3 regions of the Sporosarcina sp. FSL K6-1540 genome follow, and region 3 is predicted to be linked to each of the others. Evidence: predicted binding sites of a transcription regulator. Region 3 holds the regulator's gene; each other region holds the start of a gene.
What was found. Region 3 encodes CtsR, which represses protease genes until heat stress. Its sites were predicted from a motif close to ATGGTCAATAAAGGTCAAACA; they were not measured.

Region 1 (3,287 bases), 1.9 Mb from region 3:
GAGGCCGCGTATAATCACGGTGGACAATGGCTGGAGGAAGTTCTTGACTATGTTGAAGGAAATTTGCACTTCATTACGAAGTATTTCAAATCCAATTTACCCGTATTAAAAGTATTACCACTAGAAGCGACTTATCTGGCTTGGATTGATTGTCGGGAATTGGGACTCACGCCCGAAGAGTTGGAAAAATTGTTCCTCTCTAAAGCAAAAGTCGCTTTAAATCAAGGGTATGTCTTTGGCCCTGGAGGCGAAGGATTTGTCCGTATGAACCTTGCTTGCTCTCGCTCAACAGTAGAGAAAGCAGCTCAACAAATGAAAGAAGCGATCATTCAATTGCTGTTATAAATCCTGACTAAAATAAATATCAGGTACCTATGCATGGAACAATTCTGATAATCCACTAAAATTACATGATTATTAGGCATGGGCTAGGTATTTTTTTCAATATCTAGTGTCATTTAAATTCTTATGTAATTGTATGAATTGTTCGTTGTTATTTGTTGCATAGGTACCGATTTTTATTTAAAGAGAACGGGAACTGAACAAATATGCTTAATCTCGTTAAACTCCATTCTACTCCTCTTCTTTATGACTCACTTCTAACAAAGTCAATTTAAACTTTCCGATTTGATCTTTTACGTACAAATTTGTAATGGAAGTAGAATAATTATGAATCGTTCCTCTAAAAAGTAAGTCTTGCTCAGGAATATTCACGTCAAAAGTTCCATTGTAAAGTAAAGTTGTAATGTCATGGTAATCATCACTTGTTACGTTAAATTCAACTGAAACTTTATATAATCCATTTACTTTTTCGTCTTCATAACTACATAAATGAATTACTTTTTCATTTAAAATAATTGTACTGGTCAAGAGAATCACTCCTATTTCAATTTCTAGGTATTGACTTGAAAAGTCAATGATACACTAGACATTATTGTTTTGTAAGCACGCATACTTTCGGTATACACAATTTAGACTTGTTGCGGTTGCCCAGCTTCATATGACACAAAGACAATACCCACGACTATGCACAATTACGCTAGTAACATCAGGAGGAACAAGAACATATAGCTCTTCAGACGATACCAATCCTAAATGTTGATACTCTGTTTGGGCATGAGGATTCATTGGGGAAATCAAAGACATTCAAGCAAGTTTCTTGAAAGTCAAAAAAGGTCAGTGTACAATAAATTCATAGATCAAATATAGTCAAAGCCAAGCGGGAAAGATAAATGAAGATAAAGGGAGGAAACGAATATGCAGTGTCAACATTGTGGTAAAAACGAAGCGACGATGAGTTTAAGATTTCAAGTGAATCAGCAAGGTATGCACATCAATATGTGTCTTACGTGCTTTCAAGAAATCCAAGGTCAATTACAGGCAGGCAAGATGCCGTCATTTAGTGACAATGCGAATCACTTTTTCAAAGCAAACGGTGGCCAACAGGCAAAAACTCAAACAAAGCAAACAGAAGAAGGTCACGGCAACGGTTTGTTAGACCAACTTGGTAAAAATATATCAGACGAAGCAAGAAAAGGACTGATTGACCCGGTCATCGGACGTGATCAAGAAGTGAGACGTGTCATCGAAACGCTAAATAGAAGAAATAAAAACAACCCAGTGCTAATAGGTGAGCCTGGAGTTGGTAAAACAGCAATCGCCGAGGGGCTCGCAGTAAAAATCCTCGAAGGCGATGTACCGATGAAACTACTGAATAAAGAAGTGTACTTATTAGACGTTGCTTCACTTGTTACCAATACGGGCATTCGTGGTCAGTTTGAAGAGCGGATGAAACAACTAATTGAAGAACTTCAAGCCCGAACAGATGTAATTTTATTCATTGATGAAATTCACTTGCTCGTTGGTGCAGGTTCAACAGAAGGATCGCAAATGGATGCCGGCAATATTTTGAAGCCAGCCTTAGCACGGGGGGGCTTGCAACTCATTGGGGCAACGACATTGAAAGAATATCGTCAAATCGAAAAAGATGCTGCACTTGAACGTCGGTTCCAACCGATTATCGTCAAGGAACCATCTGCAGAAGATACGATTAAAATCTTAAACGGGTTAAAAGGACGTTACGAAAATTTCCATGAAGTACGCTATACAGATGAAGCGGTGCAAGCTTTTGTTACCTTATCACAACGCTATATTCAAGATCGTTTTTTACCGGACAAAGCGATTGACTTGATGGATGAAGTCGGGTCACGTTTAAACCTTACACATGTCACCACTAATTCAGATTTAGATTCAATTGGTATGCGTCTCGGCGAAATCATTCAAGAAAAAGAACAAGCAGCAGAAGTGGAAGACTATGAAAAAGCGGCAAATTTACGTTTTGAGGAAATTCAATTACGTAAACAATTGGAAGAAGCGAAACAGAGTGGGGAAGCGGAAAAAATAGAAGTTTCTGTTGCAGATATTGAGTTAATTGTCGAAGAGAAAACAGGAATTCCTGTGACAAAACTACAAGCAGCAGAACAAGTGAAAATGAAAGGTCTTCAGGAAAATCTCAGCAAAAAAGTCATCGGTCAAGAAGAGGCGGTCGATAAAATCGCAAAAGCAATTCGTCGTAGCCGTGCGGGACTTAAAGCCAAAAATCGTCCCATTGGCTCTTTCTTATTTGTTGGCCCAACGGGTGTTGGTAAAACAGAAATCACAAAAGTCCTGGCAGAAGAATTATTTGGTTCACGTGACACGTTAATACGCCTCGACATGAGTGAATATATGGAGAAACATGCTGTGTCTAAAATTATTGGCTCCCCTCCAGGTTATATAGGGCATGAAGAAGCTGGTCAATTAACAGAACAAGTACGCCGGAATCCGTATTCAATTTTACTCCTTGACGAAATTGAAAAAGCGCATCCAGACGTTCAAAATATGTTCCTTCAGATTATGGAGGATGGCCGCTTAACAGATTCACATGGTCGGACAGTCAGTTTCAAAGATACGGTCATTGTTATGACAAGTAATGCTGGAACAGGTGACAAAAAAGTGAGTGTCGGTTTCAATCAAACAGTACATGAGTCCGTTACAAAACTCGAAATGTTGGGCGATTATTTCAAACCTGAATTTCTCAATCGTTTCGATGCAATTGTTTCATTTAACGAATTAACAGAGGAACATCTACTGGAAATCGTGGACTTAATGCTTGTTGATTTACAAGTAACAATCGAAGAGAATAATATTGCCATCACGATTTCCCAAGAAGCAAAACAAGCATTGGTCAAATTAGGCTATGATAAACGATTCGGAGCCCGACCACTTCGCAGAGTTATTCAAGATAA
Region 2 (3,287 bases), 550 kb from region 3:
TGATTTTACAAGTATCAAAGGTGGATTTGAATATGATTATTATACAAATCAGCTGCCTTTTCCGTGAACAGGTGTTATGTCTACTGAGGTGCATGTAGCATACACCCTTGCTTATTTATTTTATTCAAGATAGGAAAGAACGATTTTTCGCTTCACTCAAAACCGGAGAAAAACCAAAAAAAGAGCATTTGAGTTTTATTAAAGGTCAAGAGTTAAAGTGAAAACTTATAAATGACAATATCTCTATAGAATGTGCAACGTTACATAGAAAATGAAGCGGACCATTTGTTTGTAATTAAAGACAACGAGAAAGTTAATTTAGTTATTCGAAAAATTGTTCATATTGCTGAAAGTTATTAAACTAATGGATTCGTTAGGCGAAGAAGAATACTTCAAAAAAGGACCGTAAATGGTCTTTCTTATTAATGAATCATCAACAATATTATTTAACTTCTATATCACAATTATGCTTCCATGTGAAAAATTATGCGGATGAATACTTTTTTTCTTTTGGCTAGTCGTTCTTCATACTGTTTGCTTCCGTACATTCGTTTACCCCACGCTCGCATTGCATAAGATGAAATTGTCCATTCCGACAAACCTTTCGCCATGTTGAATCGGTGGAATTCGTCAATGACTGATTGAGTCGATAGAATTGTTTGCGGCTTGGCTAGATTGGTAACCCTTAGAATGTCGTTTATTAGCGCTGAATCAATTTGTTTTCGTTTTTTCATATTCTCATCACCCGGTCAATTATTTCTGTGGATGACTGTAACCGGTGCGTTTTGAATTCGTGGTGATTGGGAATAGAAAATACCCGCCATTGAATGAACAATGACGGGTAAAATTGTTGTAATCATATGCCCTCGGCGAGAATCGAACTCACATCTTAAGCTTCGGAGGCTCACGTGCTATCCGTTGCACCACGAGGGCGTTACAAATCGGCTATCTTTTGCAGCAGACTAGACTTATTATACTGGTGTAGGTCAATGAATGCAATGCTTATTTTGAAAGCGTTATATTTGACCTTCGTTGACCATACTATGTATGATAAAGTTACAGTTGAAACGAAGTTATGTTTCAATAGGTAGACAACACTATCCAGCTTGAAGGAGGAAATAGAATGAATCTAATACCTACAGTAATTGAACAGACTAGCCGCGGTGAGCGTGCTTACGACATCTATTCACGTCTATTGAAAGACCGTATTATCATGCTTGGAAGTGGAATCGATGACAACGTTGCGAACTCTATCGTTGCTCAACTCCTATTTTTAGAAGCAGAAGATCCGGATAAAGATATTTCCATCTACATTAATAGCCCCGGGGGAAGCGTCACTGCTGGTATGGCGATTTTTGACACAATGCAATTCATCAAACCTGACATCCAAACAATTTGTATGGGAATGGCTGCATCTATGGGATCGTTCCTACTAGCGGCGGGTACTAAAGGGAAACGTTATGCGCTTCCTAACGCAGAAGTAATGATTCACCAACCATTAGGTGGAGCACAAGGGCAAGCAACAGAAATTGAAATTGCTGCAAAACATATCCTTTTCACTCGTGAAAAACTAAACTTGATTCTTGCTGAGCGTACTGGCCAATCGGTTGAAGTAATTGCGAGAGATACGGACCGCGACAATTTCATGACAGCTGAACGTGCGAAAGAATATGGTTTAATTGACCATATTATTACACGCAGTGACATGAAAGACGGAGCTAAAACTAAACCTGAATCTAAATAAGTTCTACGAAAGCCGGCTTTCCACTATGGGAAGCCGGTTTTTTGGTGGCTAAAAAACGTTGCCGCAGAATAAATGAAACCTTTTCAATCGTCATACTGTATATACTACTGTAGAAAAAGTTTCGGCACGGTGTTCGAGAGGGTAAATGAAAGTAACTAACTCGTGAGGAGTGTTAACATGAAAAAAGTTTTAGGACCAATTGCGGTAATCGTAATCATACTTGCAGTTTTGGCTATGATACTGGTTCCAAGTTATAACAAATTCGTTAATTTAGAAGAAGATGTGGACCAGGCGTATGCACAAGTTGAAAATCAACTACAACGGAGGCTCGATCTGATACCGAACTTGGTAAGCACGGTTAAAGGTTTCGCGAGCCATGAAAAAGAGATTATCAGTGACATTGCAGATTCCCGTGCAAGACTTGCCGGAGCAAATGGGCCCGCAGAACAAGCGGATGCAAACGCTGACTTAGCGGGTGCGCTTAGTCGTCTTCTTGTCGTCGTTGAGAATTATCCTGATTTAAAAGCAAATGAAAATTTCACTAAGCTGATGGATGAACTGGCCGGAACTGAAAACCGTCTGGGCGTTGCGCGTAAGGATTATAACGACGTAGTCGCCAATTACAATAGGCAAGTGAAAAGATTCCCCGGAAAAATCGTTGCATCTATTTTCGGATATGATGAAAAGGAATACTTTAAAGCCGATGCAGCTGCAAATGAAGCGCCGAATGTCGATTTTGGAGATGACAAGGAATGATTAGAAAAGCTGTCCGCATACTGGTGACGGCATGTCTGATTATTTTTACATCGTTAAACTCAGCAGTGTTTTCGGCTGATGCTGCTGTTCCGGTCGTTCAAGATACTGCGAATGTGTTGTCCGCTGAACAGAAAGCGGAACTTGAGCAATATGGGATTCAATTAAATAATGCTACGACAGCGGAACTTGCGGTATTGATCCTCCCGAGCATAGGCGATAAGCCAGTTGAGGAATATGCAGTAGAGAAGCTTAGGGAATTTAAATTAGGCAATAAGGAAAAAAATAACGGAGCTTTGCTAGTTGTTACAACAGAGAAAAATTCCGATGGTAAACGACATTTCGAACTATCGGTCGGGTATGGATTAGAGGGTGCCCTTCCGGACGGAAAAGTCGGAAGTATAATGGATGAAGTAGCTGTTCCTTATTTGAATAAGCAACAGCCTGACATGGCGATCATGGAAGCATATAAATCATTCTACAATGAAATCGCAGCTGAATATGGATGGGATGGCGCGGATGTGCCCGTCACAACTATAGATTCCGACTCAAGTGATGGGGGATTCGGTATTCCATTCCCCGTCATCCTTTTCATCATTATTTACATTGTCTTCCGTGTCATCAGTAATAGAGGAGGCCGAGGAGGCGGAGGTGGTTCGGGCGGACGGCGTAGCGGAGGGCCAATTTTCTTCCCTGGTTCTTTTGGGGGCAGAAGTGGTGGCGGTAGTTCCGGCGGCGGTTTTGGTGGTTTCGGTGGCGGTGGTTCCGGCGGTGGTGGCGGAGCAGGCCG
Region 3 (3,287 bases):
CTTCGTCATTGTAAGTGCCGGTAAATGCATCATCACAGATGCGCGCATGCCGGTTCCCGTATTCGATGGACAGCTTGTCAAATAACCAAAGTCTTCATCAAAAGCATACGGCAGTTCTTTTTCAAGGTAATCGTCAACCTGATCAGCCTGTTTATAGGCATCCTCAAGCTGTAACCCAGGATAGATGCATTGAATGCGGATATGGTCCTCCTCATTCACCATGACACTTATGGTCTCGTCTTCTGATAGAAGAACTGCGCCATGCCTGTCAGGAATTGCGAGTTGCGGACTGATCAGATGTTTTTCAACAAGTACTTGGCGTTCCAATGCAGGTAAATCGGACATCTTAGTATAGGAATAGCCACTTTGCATGGTATCAAGCAAAACACCCGTAACCGCTCTGTCTACCGCCATCGCTTCTTCTTCAGTGAACGCGATAGGAAAACGATAGCCTGTCAAGTTGCGTGCAAGTCGAATTCGCGTCGACATAACGATGTCCGAGTGCTCTCCGTAAGCAGTCATCCAAGGGGTTACCGCATCACGCATGAATTTTTCAATCGACATCGTTTTCTTCACCTCCAAGGGAAAGGTGTTGCTTTAGTGTATTCGCTTCATCACGCAAAGCTGCCGCTTCTTCAAAATGCTCAGCTTCTACAGCTTCTTTCATCTTCACTCGGATCTCTTCAATTTTCTTTTTAACTGCATATATTTCATTAAATGAAACCGGTACTTTCCCGGTATGAGTTGAATGGCCATTGTGAAGCTTGCCAAAAACTTGCGGTAAGCTGCCACGAAATGTGTCATAACAGTCGGCACAGCCAAACTTCCCAATATCAAGGAACTTCGGAAACGTTAAACCACATGAGGGACATTCGGGTCCTTCAAACGACTCTCCCCGCGTTTGCGGTTGTGCCTGGAAAGGATCAGAACCGCTAAACCAGTGAGATAGGAACTGCTGAATGGACAACGGCTCTTGATTGGGGTCGAAATGGAATGTTTGTGATTGAAATGCGCATTTCTCACATAAATGGCGTTCCAGCGATCCGACTACACTTTCTTGCGTAATCGTAATGGACGCAGTTCGTTCTTTACAATTTTCACATATCATCGAAAGCCACCTCATATCAGTTGGATTGGTGATTAGTTACGCTGTTCGTAAATAAGCGTCAAGAGCATTGCTTGTAAAATGCGTGCACGCATGATATCGCGGTCTGGAAGTGGCTGATGGATAGTTCTTCTATCAACCGCAGCAAGAATGAGCTTTGATTCGCGCTCCGTTATGACTTCTTCTTCAATTAGTCTGTAAACAACATCTAAAGCCATCGTATAAGAGGCTCCCGATTGGATACCGCCTAAAATATGTTCTATCAATTCTTTACGGGAATTCGCCTGAACGCGGAAAATACGTATGTAGCCACCGCCTCCACGCTTCGATTCAACCGCATAACCACGCTCCGCCGTGAAGCGGGTCTTAATAACATAATTGATTTGAGACGGGACGCACTGGAACTTTTCAGCGACTTCATTGCGCTTAATTTCGATGGTTCCACACTGTCCCTCTTCGATTATTGCTTTCAAATATCCTTCAATAATGTCGGAAATGTTTCTCATACCCTCACCTCTTTCATACGGGGGATAAGCCGTTGACTTTGACTATCTTTGACTTGATTGTACATGATATTCCGCATGTTCCGCAATCGATACGCACCAGACTTAACAAGTATCGGCATGTGACAATACGTTTTAACCGTACGAAAAAACAAAAGTGGAAGCGCCTGTTCAGAAGCATAAGAGTTCGGACGTGGAATAGCTCCTTTTGCAGGTTATCCACTGTACGAGACTTTATAGTTTTCTATATTTGTTGAACAGAGGAATACGATGTATACGCTTTACAAGGGCTATTGGTAGGCCGCCGGAAATTCTAATACTTGGAATGAAATAGAACTCCTACCAATACCGCTTCGACGCTTTGTGGATGCCTCCCGCGATAAGCCAGAAAGAAGACCACTTTCAGTCTTATCGCTCCGGCTACCACGAAGTCGCGCCTTCGCTGGATGGTCAATGTGAGAAAGAGCATTTCATTATCTGTGATGAAATCTGCAAGTTGGAGTACGTCTTTCTTGACTATAAGTAGTATCAACTAGTAATCACATTATAGTCTCGGCATATACATCTCAAAACCACATTTCTCTCGATAATAAACACCCTAGTGCAGGCGCGGCAACGGGCTCGCCAAAGCGCCAAGCGTTCTACAATCCACACCCCGAATTAAGAAGCCACTGAAAAAGTTCTTTTTTAATAGTAAGAACTAGTTGATTGTAGTGAAGAGCGGCGACTCCAGCGGGAACAGCGCGAGCTGAAGACCCCACAGGAACGCAGTGACGAGGAGGCTGAAGCCGTGCCCGCGGAAAGCGTCCGCTCGGAACGGAAATCAACGGGATTGAAGGAAACAGGACTTTTTCAGCGGCCTCCGAATTAATACTCTCTCCTTATTGAGCGCCACAGTAGATTCAATGGGATTCTTTAATTCAACATATATAGCAACTAAAAATGGAGTGCAAGGCGAATTCGCCTTGCACTCCATTTCCGTTATTCCATGCTAACATTCGTCAACTCTTTCACAGGCAAGAATAGTTCACCCGTCTCTAAATATGTCACAACAAGCTTATCGCCTTGTTGAACATAAATCGAGAGTGGCACAGCTTCCGAAGAGACGATGAAGTTGCGTCCATCATCCGCTAAAAACGAAACAAGTGTAAAATCACCGACGCGCTCTTTGAATACACGCACGACCGTTACAGCCGCTTTCGCCTCTTCCGCACTCGAGCTACCATCTACACTGCTACCTCCGCGCTGAAGAGCTGTCTTATACAATTTCAATGCTTCGTTCGGCGTATTGCCGTAAACCGATATTTCCGGATTCGCTGCTGATACAATGAAGTAATTTTGCAGGAATCCATTTGAATCGAGCACTGGCGTTAACCAACTCGCTTCTCCGTAGAAGTTATACAAGACCGGCATTTCGCCGGACCATTTCTTTTCGATGAATTTCTTCTCGATAATCTGCAGTGCCCCTTGCGAATCCATATAGGACTCTTCCAGATTACCTGAATAATACGTTGCTTTTCCTGTCTTACCATCCGTCAACGCATAGCCAAGCATCGAGTCGACACCTTCTTTTGGACTTGTAAAGTCTGTGAAGTAATACATATGACCATTCTCGTCAAAAATCGGGCTTACATTCGCCTCTGTTCCTTCATCAGATGGCAACTTGACATCTTTCTTCC

Region 1: MKY15_RS00045 (ATP-dependent Clp protease ATP-binding subunit) is a predicted target of CtsR. The motif match lies at 1,163-1,183, and genes of this name have one in related genera.
Region 2: clpP (ATP-dependent Clp endopeptidase proteolytic subunit ClpP) is a predicted target of CtsR. The motif match lies at 1,020-1,040, and genes of this name have one in related genera.

The regions. Positions count from the first base shown of each region.
Region 1 is NZ_CP152018.1:11,290-14,576, reverse strand. Features, by position in the region: gene MKY15_RS00055 (MalY/PatB family protein) at 1-345, shown strand, start outside; gene MKY15_RS00050 (DUF3219 family protein) at 574-870, opposite strand; gene MKY15_RS00045 (ATP-dependent Clp protease ATP-binding subunit) at 1,258-3,287, shown strand, end outside.
Region 2 is NZ_CP152018.1:2,460,674-2,463,960, forward strand. Features, by position in the region: gene MKY15_RS11530 (hypothetical protein) at 465-734, opposite strand; tRNA gene MKY15_RS11535 (tRNA-Arg) at 862-933, opposite strand; gene clpP (ATP-dependent Clp endopeptidase proteolytic subunit ClpP) at 1,124-1,744, shown strand; gene MKY15_RS11545 (LemA family protein) at 1,922-2,500, shown strand; gene MKY15_RS11550 (TPM domain-containing protein) at 2,497-3,287, shown strand, end outside.
Region 3 is NZ_CP152018.1:1,914,088-1,917,374, reverse strand. Features, by position in the region: gene MKY15_RS08720 (protein arginine kinase) at 1-564, opposite strand, end outside; gene MKY15_RS08715 (UvrB/UvrC motif-containing protein) at 554-1,108, opposite strand; gene MKY15_RS08710 (CtsR family transcriptional regulator) at 1,141-1,611, opposite strand; gene MKY15_RS08705 (hypothetical protein) at 2,590-3,287, opposite strand, start outside.